One region of the Tatumella citrea genome, then DNA from elsewhere that is predicted to be linked to it. Evidence: predicted binding sites of a transcription regulator. Region 1 holds the regulator's gene; the other holds the start of a gene.

Region 1 (7,294 bases):
TGGTGTTGCTGCAGCCACTGCTGCGCCTGACTAATCAGCAAACTCTCCTGCTGTAGTGCCTGCTCCTGCTGCTGCAGGTCAGTCTGTTGCAGGCTGAGTTGATCACGAGTCTCCTCATTCAGTAACAGGACGCCGGAGGCACCGGCTTGCAGGTTATCCAGTTGCTGGCGTAACTGCTTGTGCGTTTCAAATACTGCCTGTGAAATTTGCCCGTAAATTTCGGTACCGGTCAGTTCCTCCAGCAGTTCTGCCCGCTCTGCTGAAGGCGCATTCAGAAAGGCCGCAAACTGTCCCTGAGATAACATCATTGAACGGGTGAAGCGCTGGAAGTTCAGCCCCGAAAGCTGTTCGGTGATTCGTAATTTATCCTGAATTTTGTCGGCGACGATAACATTATCCTCGCAACGCGCCAGTTCAACCCGTGGAGGTTGTAATTTGCCATTATGCTGGCCACGCGCTCTGTTCTGGCTCCAGAATGCCCGCCATGCCTGACCTTTAATCTCAAATTCGACTTCCGCCAGACACTCGCTGGTTCCGCGTGACATCAGTTCATTCTGGGTCGGTGTGACCGGGCCCAGGCGTGGCGTCTGATGGTAGAGTGCCAGACAAATAGCATCCAGCAGGGTGGTCTTACCGGCTCCGGTATCACCGGTGATGGCAAACAGACCGTTGCCGGCAAACGGTGGCTGACGAAAATCGATCATCCACTCGCCGCGCAGAGCATTCAGGTTTTTGAACCGCAGGCTTAGTATTTTCATTCGTTGTCCTGCTCCTGTCCGGCGTGTTGTACCTGTTCCAGCGTCTGCAGATAAAGGGTCAGTAGTCGCTGGCGATCATCTTCTGACAGTTGTTGTTCCAGCTCAAGGCGGCGCAGAAATACATCTTCTGCGGTGAGTTCATTGAGCGTTTCGTTCTCCATCCGCTGAATGCCTGCCGTCGAGCGTTCACGACTGCGGCGTAGCAGTAACACTTCTGCAGGTTTGCCTGACACCAGGGTTTCGATGCGTTGTTGCAAGTCACTGAGATAGTCCTGTTGCGTGACTTCAATATCCAGCCATACCGGCCGGCCACTGTCATCGGCAGTCAGTGCATTGATTTGTGTTTCTATCTCTTCCAGTGAACCTCTCAGGGTTTGCATGGGCTGGAAACAAGGAACAGGCAGAGTAGTTACTGTGAGTGGCTGGCCGGGGCCACATTCTACCAGGCAGACGCTTTTCTCCTTACCTGGTTCATCGAAACTGAGTGCAATGGGTGATCCGCTGTAGCGGATGTGTGGTTGCCCGCCGACCTGTTGCGGGCGATGAATATGTCCCAGGGCGATATAATCCGCGGGAGGGAACGCTGATGCCGGAAATGCATCCAGGCTGCCGATATAGATATCCCGTACCGACTCACTGCTGCGGGAACCCAGCGCGGTCAGATGTCCGGTGGCAATAACCGGCAGTTCAGGTTGACCCAGTTCATCCCGCAAACCAAGCGCGCCGTCATAGCATTGCCGGTAATGATCGGTGATCGCCTGTAACAGGTTTTGTTGTTTCTGCTGGCTGTCCAGACCGGCCTGACTCAACTGAATATCCCGGGGACGCAGATAGGGGATGGCACAGAGTACCGCCGCAGGCTGCTGTTGCTTATCGCGGAGAATAACCAGTTGATTACTAATGTCAGTCCCGGCACTGGCGATAACCCGGGTGTTCAGGCACGCAAGTAATTCCCGTGATTCGTTAAGCATGGCAACTGAGTCGTGATTACCGGCCAGAATAACCAACTGGCAACCTGTCTGTTGTAACGAGACCACAAAGTGGTTGTAGATTTCCCTGGCATAACTGGGTGGCGAACCGGTATCAAAAATATCACCTGCGACTATCAGGGCATCGACCTGGTGGTCGGTAATTTGTTGCAATAACCAGTCGAGAAAAGACTGATGTTCATAAGCCCTGCTACGGGTATAAAAAAACTGACCCAAATGCCAGTCAGAAGTATGGATAATTTTCATAATGTTCCCGGTTTCACCCTGCTGCACGCAGTATACCTGTTACCGGCTCCCGGATAAAAAAAGAGTGGCTTGTCCGGATTTGTATTACAGGATGGCCACTGGCACAGTACGGTTAGCAAAAATCAATAAATTTTTATGACATGTTCTCAGAAAATAAGCTGGCATTTATTCATAAAACTGTCATAAAACTGACTCATAATGGCGCCGCAACTTCGGAAATACCCGAAGATATTCGCTGGAGAAACAATGGCTAAACGCATTCTGGTCGTAGAAGATGAGGCTCCGATTCGCGAAATGTTATGTTTCGTGCTGGAGCAGAATGACTATCATCCCATCGAAGCTGAGGATTATGACAGCGCAGTAAAAAAACTGATTGAACCCTGGCCCGATCTGATATTACTGGACTGGATGTTACCTGGTGGTAGTGGTATTCAGTTTATCCGTTATCTGAAAAAAGAAGCGATGACCCGGGATATTCCGGTCGTGATGTTGACGGCCAAAGGGGAAGAGGAAGATCGGGTTCGCGGGCTGGATGCTGGCGCCGATGACTATATGACCAAACCTTTTTCGCCGAAGGAACTGATCGCCAGGATAAAAGCGGTGATTCGTCGTATTTCGCCGACGGCAGATGATGAGCTGATTGATATTCAGGGGCTAACGCTGGACCCGACCTCGCACCGGGTTATGTCCGGAGAAACTCCGGTAGAAATGGGACCAACTGAATATAAATTACTGCATTTCTTTATGACTCACCCGGAACGCGTTTACAGCAGAGAACAATTGCTGAATCATGTCTGGGGAACTAATGTGTATGTTGAAGACCGGACGGTAGATGTTCATATCCGTCGTCTGCGTAAGGCACTTGAAGTCACAGGCCATGAGCGTATGGTACAAACAGTCCGTGGTACAGGATATCGTTTCTCTGCCCGTTTCTGAATGGAGTGTCACTCGTGCTGGACAAACTTTCGTGGCGCACCCTGATATCTGAATTTCTGCTTGCCTGCCTGGCCGGTGGTGTGGCTGGGTTACTGACCCGGCAACTGGCCTGGTGCCTGCTGCTGGCGGTTGTCTTATTACTTTTCTGGCATTTCTTCCAACTAATGCGTTTATCACACTGGCTGTGGGTCGACAGGACCATGACTCCGCCAACCGGTAAAGGCAGTTGGGAACCTCTGTTTCATGGCTTATTTCTGATGCAGGTGCGCAACCGGCGGCGACGCGGAGAGTTGCGTAATCTGATTAAACGCTTTCGCAGTGGTGCAGAATCGCTGCCTGACGGGCTGATCCTGACCACCGAAGAGGGCAATATTTTTTGGTGCAACGGGCTGGCACAACAATATCTGGGTTTACGCTGGCCGGAGGATAACGGGCAAAATATCCTCAACCTGCTGCGTTATCCTGAGTTTTCCCGCTATCTGCAGGCTAAAAATTTCGAAACTCCTTTGACCCAGCTACTGAATAACGGGCATCACATGGAGTTCAGGATTATGCCCTACAGCGAAGGGCAGTGGCTGATCAGCGCCAGAGATATGACGCAGATGCGGCAGCTGGAAAATATGCGGCGCCACTTTTTCGCTAATGTCAGCCATGAACTGCGTACCCCATTGACGGTTATCCAGGGTTATCTGGAAATGATGGAAGACAATCAGCTGAATGATAAAGTCTATTTCAAAGCTGTGGGGACTATGCAGGAACAGTCGCGGCGCATGGAAGGGCTGGTTAAACAGCTGATGACGCTAACGCGTATCGAAGCAGCACCTGCACTGAATATGAAAGAGATAGTTGATGTTCCGGCAATGTTACATATGCTGCAACAGGAAGCCGAAACTCTTAGTCAGGGCCGACAAAAAATCACTTTTTCTATAGATGAAAAGCTACGGATATACGGCAACGATGAGCAGTTACGCAGCGCTATCTCCAACCTAATCTATAACTCAGTCAACCATACCCCCGAAAAAACCCATATTGATATTGTCTGGAAACGCTCTGTTGAGGGAGCATATTTTTCGGTATCCGATGATGGCCCGGGGATTGCTGCTGAACATATCCCGCGTCTCACCGAACGTTTCTATCGGGTAGATAAAGCCAGATCACGTAATACCGGCGGCAGTGGTCTGGGACTGGCGATTGTGAAACATGCTCTGGGGCATCATGGTGCCCGGTTATCTATCACCAGTGAACCTGATCACTGTACCTGCTTTAGTTTTTCTCTGGCTGCACGGATGATTGTTCCGGGGAATGCTGCCATTCCTGTGACCAGCCAATAGCTGACAGTCACCGCAGTACGTTCTCTGCGGTGACTGTGTTCCCACTGATTTATCCCGTAACTGAGATTGCCGGTCGCTTTCGGACTACAGATGAAATAAATTCATTACGAATGAATTATATTCAATTGTCAGGCTGATTTTCTCATGCCACCCTGAAAAAATCACAATTTAGCCGTCTGGATGGCTTAAACAGATCTGCCGGTCACCTCCGGCATCAGGAGAGTAATTATGCAAAGAGCTGAGGCACCGTTTCGCGCCGATATTGTCGGGAGTTTTCTGCGACCCGAAGCGATAAAACAGGCACGGATACAATTTTCGGCAGGAAGTCTCGATGCCGAAGGGTTGCGTAAAGCTGAAAACGCAGCGATTCGTGATGTGGTTGAGCAGCAGCAGGCTGCGGGCTTAAAGGTGGTGACCGATGGTGAGTTTCGCCGCGCCTGGTGGCATTTTGATTTTTTTGACGGGCTGGAAGGGGTTGAACCTTTTGAATCTGACCACGGCATTCAGTTTAACGGAGTGCAAACTAAAGCCCGTGGTGTTCGGGTAACCGGGAAACTGGGGTTTGGTGAACATCCTATGCTGGAGGACTTTCGTTTCCTGCAGAGCGTTGCCGGTAAAAGCGTGGCGAAGATGACTATCCCCAGCCCGAGCGTGCTGCATTTCCGTGGCGGGCGCAAATATATTGATGAAAGCGTCTATCCTGATCTGGCTGAATATTTCGATGATCTGGCCACGACCTGGCGTGATGCGATTCGTGCCTTCTATGATGCAGGCTGCCGTTATCTGCAACTCGACGATACTGTCTGGGCTTATCTCTGTTCAGAAGATCAGCGAGCTCAGGTCAGAGAGCGGGGGGATGATCCTCAGGTGCTGGCTGCCACTTACGCTCAGGTACTGAATAAAGCGCTGATCGGTAAACCTCATGATCTGACCATTGGTCTGCATGTCTGTCGGGGAAATTTCCGCTCCACCTGGATCTCTGAAGGAGGATATGAGCCAGTGGCAGAGATCCTTTTCGGTCAGGTCAATGTCGATGCCTTTTTTCTGGAATACGATAATGAACGATCCGGTGGCTTTGAGCCGTTACGCTTTATTAAACCCGGACATCAGCAGGCGGTGCTGGGATTGATCACTACTAAAAACGGAACGCCGGAAGATCCCGCCCGGGTGAAGGCGCGAATTGCCGAGGCCAGTCAGTACCTGAGTCTTGATCAAATCTGCCTGAGCCCGCAATGTGGTTTTGCCTCCACCGAAGAGGGTAATAGCCTGACCGAAGAGCAGCAATGGCAAAAAGTCCGCAGCGTGGTGACTATTGCCAGCGAAGTCTGGTGATTTAACGCGAACTTGTACTACATAAGGCGCAAAATTTGCGCCTTATGTGTACGGTCCATAGGATAAATGCATGGATAAACCAGCATCCGGACAAATAATAAACAAATCATCATCCTTATCTAAACCATAATCCACTAATTTCCACTGTCTTTAATGCCAGATACGGCATTTAATACTGGTTTTTCGATCTGATATTGCCTTTCTCCGCTATAAAAGTTTTACTTATGGCCGTTGTCATTCAGCATCGGTGAAAAAAAATAATCCTAATTTCACTCAGTTTTGTTGATCGGGCCTGTTCTGATCACTCAATTCAGGTGAGTCATGGCTCACGGTGCAATGATGATCAAACCCAACTTCCAGGTACTTTCAGCACATGGTGTGCAGAGTAATTTATGACTAAAAGTTTAACTTCAAAAGATATCCTTGCGCTGGGCTTTATGACATTTGCCCTGTTTGTTGGCGCGGGTAATATTATTTTCCCACCGATGGTGGGTATTCAGGCCGGGGAACATGTCTGGACCGCTGCGATTGGTTTTCTGATCACTGCAGTAGGCCTCCCGGTACTCACAGTGATTGCACTTGCCAGAGTTGGCGGAGGTATCGACTCCCTCAGTTCGCCTATTGGTAAGGCGGCAGGTCTTGTGTTGGCAACCGTCTGCTATCTGGCCGTTGGCCCGTTATTTGCGACCCCGCGCACCGCAACCGTTTCTTTCGAGATTGGTATTGCGCCGCTGGCGGGAGACGGGGCAGTGCCTTTGCTGATTTATAGCCTGATCTATTTCGCGCTGGTTATTCTGATTTCGCTCTATCCGGGAAAACTGCTGGATACAGTAGGTCATTTCCTGGCGCCACTAAAAATTGTTGCACTGGCGATTCTGGGTATAGCCGCGATTATGTGGCCGGCTGGCGGTGAAATTCCGGCAGTTGATGCCTATCAGCACGCAGCTTTCTCGAATGGTTTCGTTAATGGTTATCTGACCATGGATACCCTGGGTGCGCTGGTATTTGGTATCGTGATTGTTAACGCTGCCCGTTCACGTGGTATTGAAGACAAAGGTCTGCTGACCCGTTATACCATGCTGGCGGGTATTATTGCCGGAGTGGGCCTGACGCTGGTTTATTTGTGTCTGTTCAAACTGGGTTCCGGAAGCGGTCACCTGGTTGCGCAAAGCTCGAATGGTGCGGCAATCCTGCATGCCTATGTCCAGCAGACATTTGGTAGCGGTGGCAGCCTGTTCCTCGGAGCACTGATTTTTGTTGCCTGTATGGTAACGGCAGTGGGCCTGACCTGTGCCTGTGCTGAGTTTTTTGCTCAACTGCTCCCGTTATCTTACCGTACGCTGGTATTTATCCTTGGCCTGTTCTCCATGGTGGTGTCTAACCTTGGACTGAGCCATCTGATTCAGCTGTCTATCCCGGTACTAACTGCAATTTATCCACCATGTATTGTGCTGGTACTGTTGAGCTTTACCGTGCGCTGGTGGAATAAAAGCAGCCGTATCGTGGCCCCGGCCATGCTGATAAGCCTGCTGTTTGGCATTGTTGATGCAGTGAAAGGCAGCGAATTTAAAGACTTACTGCCAGGATTCTGTCAGAATCTGCCGCTGGCCGATCAGGGATTATCATGGCTGCCACCGACACTGGTGATTATTCTGGTGTGTGTCATTGTTGACCGGATGAAAGGAAGCCAGCAGGTAGAAGT
Region 2 (7,294 bases), 730 kb from region 1:
GTTTTCGGCCAGCGGCCCGGTGATGACCATTGCCATTTGTTGCTCCCGGGCCAGAGCCTGCAACGCGGTCAGCGGAAAACTGTCGGCCAGTGCCGGTAAATGGTGGCGTAATACATAACCAGACATGAACATTTCCGGGGTGATAAGCAACTCTGCCTGTTGCGCTTTGGCCTGTTGCAGAGCACGGCTCAGCCTGACCAGATTGGCGTCATAATCGCAGTAACTGCTTTGTGCCTGCCAGATTGCAATTTTCATAACGGTCCTCTTTTACTTCCGTTAACCATTAACAGAGCAATAACTGTGCCAGTCATCTGACAGGATGATTTATAAGTATTTCTTTAGGTTTTTATGATGAGACGGGCGATCAAAATGGTTCACAGCACAACAGACGGTGCAGGAATTGCACGCTATTAGTGCATAATCAGGGGGTGAGAGCAGAATAGAGTGATAAGTGTACAGGAAGTGAGCTATTCCAGTGATTGTCACGGGAAATTATAGTGATAACCACAGATAATCCTGCGCCGCTGTGTGGCGACAGCAGGGAACTATCAGTTATTCCACAGTTTACGACTGGCAATATCCGCACCAGCACGCAGGGCGCGAAATTTCTCACGAACCACGGTTGGATGTACTTCAGGTTTATAGGTGGCCTGGGACGAGAATCCGCAATCGGCGCCCGCCAGCACGTTTTCCTTTGCCGACACGTTCAGCGAGTTGTCCGCCTGATAGCAGAGTTAGGCGGCGTTGTGTCAGGCAGCAATGCTGCCTTCCGGTCAGCCTGCCAGCGGCCGGTCAATTGATTAGCAAATGTGTTCAGATTAAAAAAATTACTAAAAAACATTTTTTTTCGTTACGAATAAATTGGCTCTGAATTATTATCCTGTCGATTTCTTAACATTTCAGAAGGCGAAGTACTGCCAGGTAAGGTTAAAAATCAGCCAGTTCGGGACTGTGTGTTGTACAACTCTGATATCACGAAAAGCAGTCTTACCGGACTTTCATCATAAAAATATCTGCAATCTGGTTAGTTTCGCTAATGAGTTGGCTGACCGGAGTGCGATGTGTAGCAATGCCGGCAACTGCTAAAAGCAGCAAATTACCGGATCAGCACGACCAATAAACCGTTGCTGTTTTTAACTTTTATCCCTGATTCAGGGATTTTCTGACATGGAAAGGCTCTATGAAATTTAAACTGGCGTTACTGGTGGTCGCAGTCGCGGCCCTCTCTGGCTGTAAAAAAAATGATATCGACTGTGGTTCAGCCGATATTCAGCAAAATCTGGCACAGCGCATTCTGAATGTTATTGCCGAAAAAACCGGTGCTTTGGGTAATGATCCGGATGCTCTGAGCCACGCTAAAGTGGTACTGGATGGGTTTACTCAGGATGAAGACCAGTCCACCAAAGAAATTTCCCAATGTAAGGTCAATGCCACGCTGACTGATGAGCGCAACTCAGGCGTTGCTCTGAAAGGCCAGGTCAGCTATGCGCTGAGTAAAGACAGCGCCGGGCATATCGTGGTGGATAACCGCTCAGTTTATGCCGGTACCCGCCAGGAAGCGTTTAAAGTCGTGAAGATTGATGAAACGCCGGAACAGAAAGCATGGCGTGAGAAGCAGGAACAGGCAGCAGCAGAACAAGCCAAAGCCGAAGCCGAAGCTAAAGCCCGCCAGGCAGCACAGGATGCAGCGCTGGAGAAAGAGATCACTGCTGCTCAGAGTGCACCGGACAGTGATTTTAAACCAGTGAACCAGCAACAACTGATGCTGTTATTCCTGGAGAATTCTGGCCGTCAGGTGAGCGATGACGAGAAACTCGGCCTGCTGAGTGCTGCCTGGAATTCAGAGAAAGATCCGTTTAAGAAGAATGATATGAAAGCGGCGGAGCTGGCGCGGATCAATCAGGAACTGGATGCGTGGAAGGGCGTGAAGCTGATTCAGATCAGTAAAATGAACTACCGGATGAATGGTAAAAAAGATGCTGCTTCTAAGCAAATAATTACAGATGCTTATCTGGGAATCCGCAAGCCGGGTGACTATGACTTCACTAAAAAATCTTTCCCGATCACCATGACGGGTTGTAACGATAGCCTGAAATATGGCCCACAGACGCTATATAGCAGCCGGCAGAATGTGAAGATTAACCTGGTAAAAAATATCGCCACCTGCGCGCTGACGCCAAAAGATGAAGAAGATGCCCGCAGGCTGTCCGGATTGTTTACTGCAATGGCTCCGGCAGTATTCACTACAGATGCCACGGCTTATTTACTGATCAGTGGCTATGATGCTGACAACGTTTCGGTGAACACCACTTTGATTCGTACTGATATCCAGTTCTACCACAACAATTACGATGCTGTTACCGACAAAGCGCCAGTCCTCACCTGGACCCTGAAATAACCATTCATACCGGTTGTCGTGACGACGGCCGGTATCTCTTTTGCCGTAACTGACGGAACCCAAACCGATGAAAAAATTACGTATACTTTCCGCTGCCGCTATAGTGTTTGCTCTGGCTGGCTGTAACAGCGAGCCTTCAGAAACCGATATCACTCAGGCAGTGCAGAAAAATATCGATGATGCCAATGCCCGGGTGCAGAAAATGGCTGGCAGTGCCATTCAGACCGATGGTTTCATGACCAAACTGCATTCATTGCGCAAAATTTCCTGCGATCAGGCAGGCAAAGGCGCCCAGTACAACTGTAAAGTGGAAGTCGATATTACTGCACCGTTTGTCGGTGAGCGTAAATCGGTCACCCAGATTAGTCTGGTGAAAGATAACGGCAGCTGGGACGTCGTACAGTAATACTGCGGGCCTGGCGGCATGCCGCCGCCGGGCACCGGCTCTGTTTCCCGCAGTCCCCTTATCCCGCGCATTACCCTCACTGTTTATCGCCATCATACTGCCATCCCGGTGACACAAAAATGTCATGGTTATGTCGCAGACTGTGACTATGACACACTTTGTAAAACTTAGTCACGGAGAGTCATAGTTATGAGGCGCAACACGTTATTTGTTCTGTCGCTGCTGGCGGCATCAGTCTCTGTCAGTAGTTATGCCGATGTCGCGGCTTACAGTCGTGCAGCGCAGGGTGATCTTACCCAGCCGGGCGGAGCACGCCGCCTTACCGGGGATCAAACCGAGGCTATCAGAGCCTCGCTGAGCAACCAGCGGGCGAAAAATGTGATCCTGCTGATTGGCGACGGCATGGGCGATTCAGAAATTACCGCTGCCCGTAATTATGCAGAAGGTGCGGGTGGTTTCTTTAAAGGGATTGATGCACTCCCCCTCACTGGCCAGTACACCCACTATTCGCTGGATAAAAAAACTCATAAACCGGACTATGTCACTGATTCGGCAGCCTCGGCGACGGCCTGGGCGACCGGTGTAAAATCCTATAATGGCGCGATTGGCGTTGATGTTAACGGCCATGCGCAGCCGACAATCCTCGAACTGGCAAAAGCCGCCGGTAAGGCCACCGGTAATGTCTCCACCGCAGAATTGCAGGATGCTACGCCGGCAGCGCTGATTGCGCATGTTACCTCGCGCAAGTGTTATGGCCCAGAGAAAACCACCAGTGTTTGCCCGGACAATGCGCTGGAAAAGGGCGGTAAAGGATCGATCACCGAACAACTACTGAATACCCGGGCAGATGTGACTCTGGGCGGTGGAGCAAAAAGTTTTAGCGAGACCGCCAAAGCCGGTGAATGGCAGGGCAAAACCCTGCAACAGCAAGCAACAGAACGCGGCTACCAGTGGGTGACCGATGCGGCAGGTCTGGCGGCGGTGACTACTGCCAGCAATGATAAGCCGGTACTGGGCCTGTTTGCCGAAGGAAACATGCCGGTTCGCTGGCTGGGGCCGAAAGCAACTTATCATGGTAACCTGGAGCAGCAGGCGGTGACCTGTGAAGTGAATAAGCAACGAAATTCATCCATCCCGACACTGGCTCAAATGACAGACAAAGCCATTCAGCTGCTGGAAAACCACCCACAGGGCTTCTTCCTGCAGGTAGAGGGTGCCTCAATCGACAAACAGGACCATGAAGCGAATCCGTGCGGCCAGATAGGTGAAACCGTCGATCTGGATGAAGCGGTACAGAAAGCACTGGAGTTTGCCCGCAAAGATGGCAACACGCTGGTGATTGTCACTGCCGATCATGCGCATTCCAGCCAGATTATTGCTAATGACAGCAAAGCCCCCGGTCTGACTCAGAAACTCCATACCAAAGATGACAGCGATATGACCATCAGTTATGGCAATTCTGAACTGGACTCACAGGGACACACCGGAACCCAGTTGCGTATCGCCGCTTATGGCCCGTATGCAGCGAATGTGGTGGGACTGACCGACCAGACCGACCTGTTCTATACCCTGCGTTCAGCTATGGGCATTGATTAATTGCTGTCGATGGTCTGCCTTTGCCGCCGCAGCCGCAGCCGCAGGCAGAGGCAGAATGAGACGTTCCGCTGACCGGTTCCGGTCAGCGTTATTGTTTGCCGTTATTCCTGCCACACCGCGTCACGGACATTAATTGCCCGTGGCAGCAGCCCCAAAGCATAGAAGCGGTCGGCAATCGCCTGTTGATCACGGATGATGGTCAGATCCATTTTTTGCGTCAGATGACTGCGCCTGGCCAGTGCATGGCTCATTGACTCTGCAGATAACCCCAGTTCAGCAGATAACAGCGCTGCCGCATCCTCACGGTGGGTATTAATGTAGCGTCCGGTCCGGGCTAATGCCTCCATTAGCTGGTGCAGCAGATCGGGGGAATGTGCCGCAAATTCACGGTGTGCCAGATAAAACTGGTGATTCTTAACCCGTCCCCGGCCATCGGCAAGCATCCGTAACTGCCCGTCAAGCCCGGCAGCGCTTAACAGCGGATCCCACATCATCCAGGCATCGACGGCCAGATAATCACTCGGAGTCAGGGGATATTTGGGGGGAGAGTAGACGACTCTGACATCATCCAGAGTCAGGCCTGCTTCATCAAGAATCTGTACCAGCAGATAATGAACGTTAGAACCTTTATTGACCGCTATCCGTTTACCCCGCAAACCGGCGATGGTGCTGACCGGGCTGTCAGCGGGCACCATCAGAGCCACTCCTTCAGGGGCTGCCGGTTCCCAGGCCACATACAACACCCGGTTTTCTCCCGCCTGGGCAAACAACGGCGGTACTTCGCCGGTGGTACCGAAGTCTATTTCACCGTGGCTGAGTGCATGTAGCAGCTGCGGGCCGGCAGGGAATTCGCTCCACAAAACGCTGACGCCGCTGCCGGCCAGTTGCTGTTCCAGCGACTGACGGGCCTTAAGTATCCCGAGATTTCCAAACTTCTGATAACCAATCCGCAGCTCCCGTTCATGTTGCAGACGATGGGGTGTCGCAGGTTGCCGCTGAACCGTCAGGCTGCGTCTGGGCTTAATCAGCCCGAGATGGGCGAGGTGGGTACGTAAAGTATTGCGGCTGATACCTAACAGCTGGGCCGTTTGTAGCTGATTACTGCCGCTGAATTCATAAGCATTACGCACCAACGTATCCAGCACCCGCTGATAGAGCCGTGTGCCACCGCCGGTCAGTTGCTGACGCATAAAGTCATCCAGCGCAGCCTCTCCCGGTGGCAGAGGCTGCGGTTCTGCCGCTGTAAGGCGTAACTGTTGCGGATTAATCACCGGCTCTTTGCTGAGTAACACCGCGTTATGCAGTGTATTTTCCAGTTCACGGATATTGCCGGGCCACGGATAATTGATCAGCGCTGCCATCGTTTCGTCGGTCAGTTGCAACTGCGGACGGCCAAGACGGCGCGCATACAGCCTCAGAAAATGCTCCGCCAGTAGCGGGATATCCTCACGCCGCTGACGCAACGGCGGTAACGTAACCGCGGCAACATTCAGACGGTAATAGAGGTCCTCACGGAACCGCCGCTCGCGAATCGCCTGTGCCAGATCGACATGCGTCGCGGCAATCACCCGCACATTGACCCGCACCGGTTTGCGGGAACCAATACGGGTTACCTCTCGTTCCTGCAACACCCGCAGCAGTTTCACCTGCAACGGCAGGCTCAGTTCACCAATCTCGTCCAGCAACAGTGTTCCGCCTTCTGCGGCTTCAAACCAGCCAGCGTGACGTTCGCCAGCCCCGGTGAATGCTCCTTTCTCATGACCAAACAGTTCCGACTCAGCCAGGCTTTCGGTGAGTGCGCCACAGTTAACCGCCAGAAATGGTTGCTGTCGGCGTGGGCTGTTGTGATGCAGATAACGCGCCACAACTTCTTTACCGGTTCCGGTTTCGCCAATGATCAGCACTGTGGCATCGGTCGGTGCCAGCCGGTCAAGCACACTCTGAAAGGCTATCGATGCCGGATCGATCAGTGCAGGGCCCTGAGTTGTCATCTGAGTAATTCCGCAGAAGGCTAAAAGGTCACCATACCGTTTCCCGGTGCTGGCGGCGAGATGGCAAAACGGCACTTTGCTGCATTTGCAGCAGGATGGTGATGAACAATGCTGCAAATGCAGCAATTCGCCGTAAAGCGTAGATTTTTAATTTGTTGATTTATAAGAAAATGATTGTCGTTAATTGTGGCATGTTTCCTGCTTCGCTTTTTATAACCAAAGCATTGACTTTCTATCTGATATTTTTAGATATAGTTATATAGGAAATGGATAATGAGCGATTCAGCACAGGAAAATATCAACGTATTCTGGTTTCTGCCGACCCATGGTGATGGCCGTTACCTTGGCACCACCGAGGGTGGTCGTCCGGTGGATCTTCCTTATCTGCAACAGGTTGCGCTGGCGGCGGATAATCTGGGTTACTACGGGGTACTGATTCCGACCGGCAAAAGTTGTGAGGATTCCTGGCTGGTGGCGGCAGCTCTGGCACCACTCACCAAAAAACTGCGTTATCTGGTGGCCGTTCGCCCGGGATTACAGCCGCCATCACTGGCCGCCCGTATGGCAGCGACGCTGGACCGGCTGTCAGAAGGCCGTTTGCTGATCAATGTGGTGACCGGCGGTGATCCGGTGGAAAACAAAGGTGACGGTATTTTCCTGAGCCACGCGGAACGTTATAAAGTGACCAAAGAGTTTCTTGAGGTCTATTCGCGGTTGCTGAAGCGTGAAAAAGTCGATTTTCACGGTGAGTATATTCGTGTTGAAGGTGCTGAAGTCCTGTTTCCGCCGGTGCAACCGGAAGGTCCGCCACTGTTCTTCGGTGGTTCTTCTGAGGATGCTATCGACGTGGCGGCCAGCCAGATTGATACTTATCTGACCTGGGGAGAACCGGTGGATCAGGTG

What was found. Region 1 encodes PhoB, which activates phosphate uptake and scavenging genes when phosphate is short. Its sites were predicted from a motif close to CTGTCATAAAACTGNCNNAT; they were not measured.
Region 2: a site for PhoB is predicted at 2,913-2,932, ahead of phoA (alkaline phosphatase). Genes of this name have one in related genera too.

What each region holds. Positions count from the first base shown of each region.
Region 1 covers NZ_CP015579.1:1,086,445-1,093,738, forward strand. The annotation lists gene A7K98_RS05180 (AAA family ATPase) at 1-758, opposite strand, end outside; gene sbcD (exonuclease subunit SbcD) at 755-1,993, opposite strand; gene phoB (phosphate response regulator transcription factor PhoB) at 2,240-2,929, shown strand; gene phoR (phosphate regulon sensor histidine kinase PhoR) at 2,944-4,260, shown strand; gene A7K98_RS05200 (cobalamin-independent methionine synthase II family protein) at 4,489-5,592, shown strand; gene brnQ (branched-chain amino acid transport system II carrier protein) at 5,985-7,294, shown strand, end outside.
Region 2 covers NZ_CP015579.1:359,793-367,086, forward strand. The annotation lists gene A7K98_RS01865 (carbon-nitrogen hydrolase family protein) at 1-255, opposite strand, end outside; gene A7K98_RS21240 (hypothetical protein) at 549-704, opposite strand; gene A7K98_RS01870 (hypothetical protein) at 1,181-2,398, shown strand; gene A7K98_RS01875 (hypothetical protein) at 2,466-2,804, shown strand; gene phoA (alkaline phosphatase) at 2,994-4,400, shown strand; gene A7K98_RS01885 (sigma-54-dependent Fis family transcriptional regulator) at 4,502-6,391, opposite strand; gene ssuD (FMNH2-dependent alkanesulfonate monooxygenase) at 6,665-7,294, shown strand, end outside.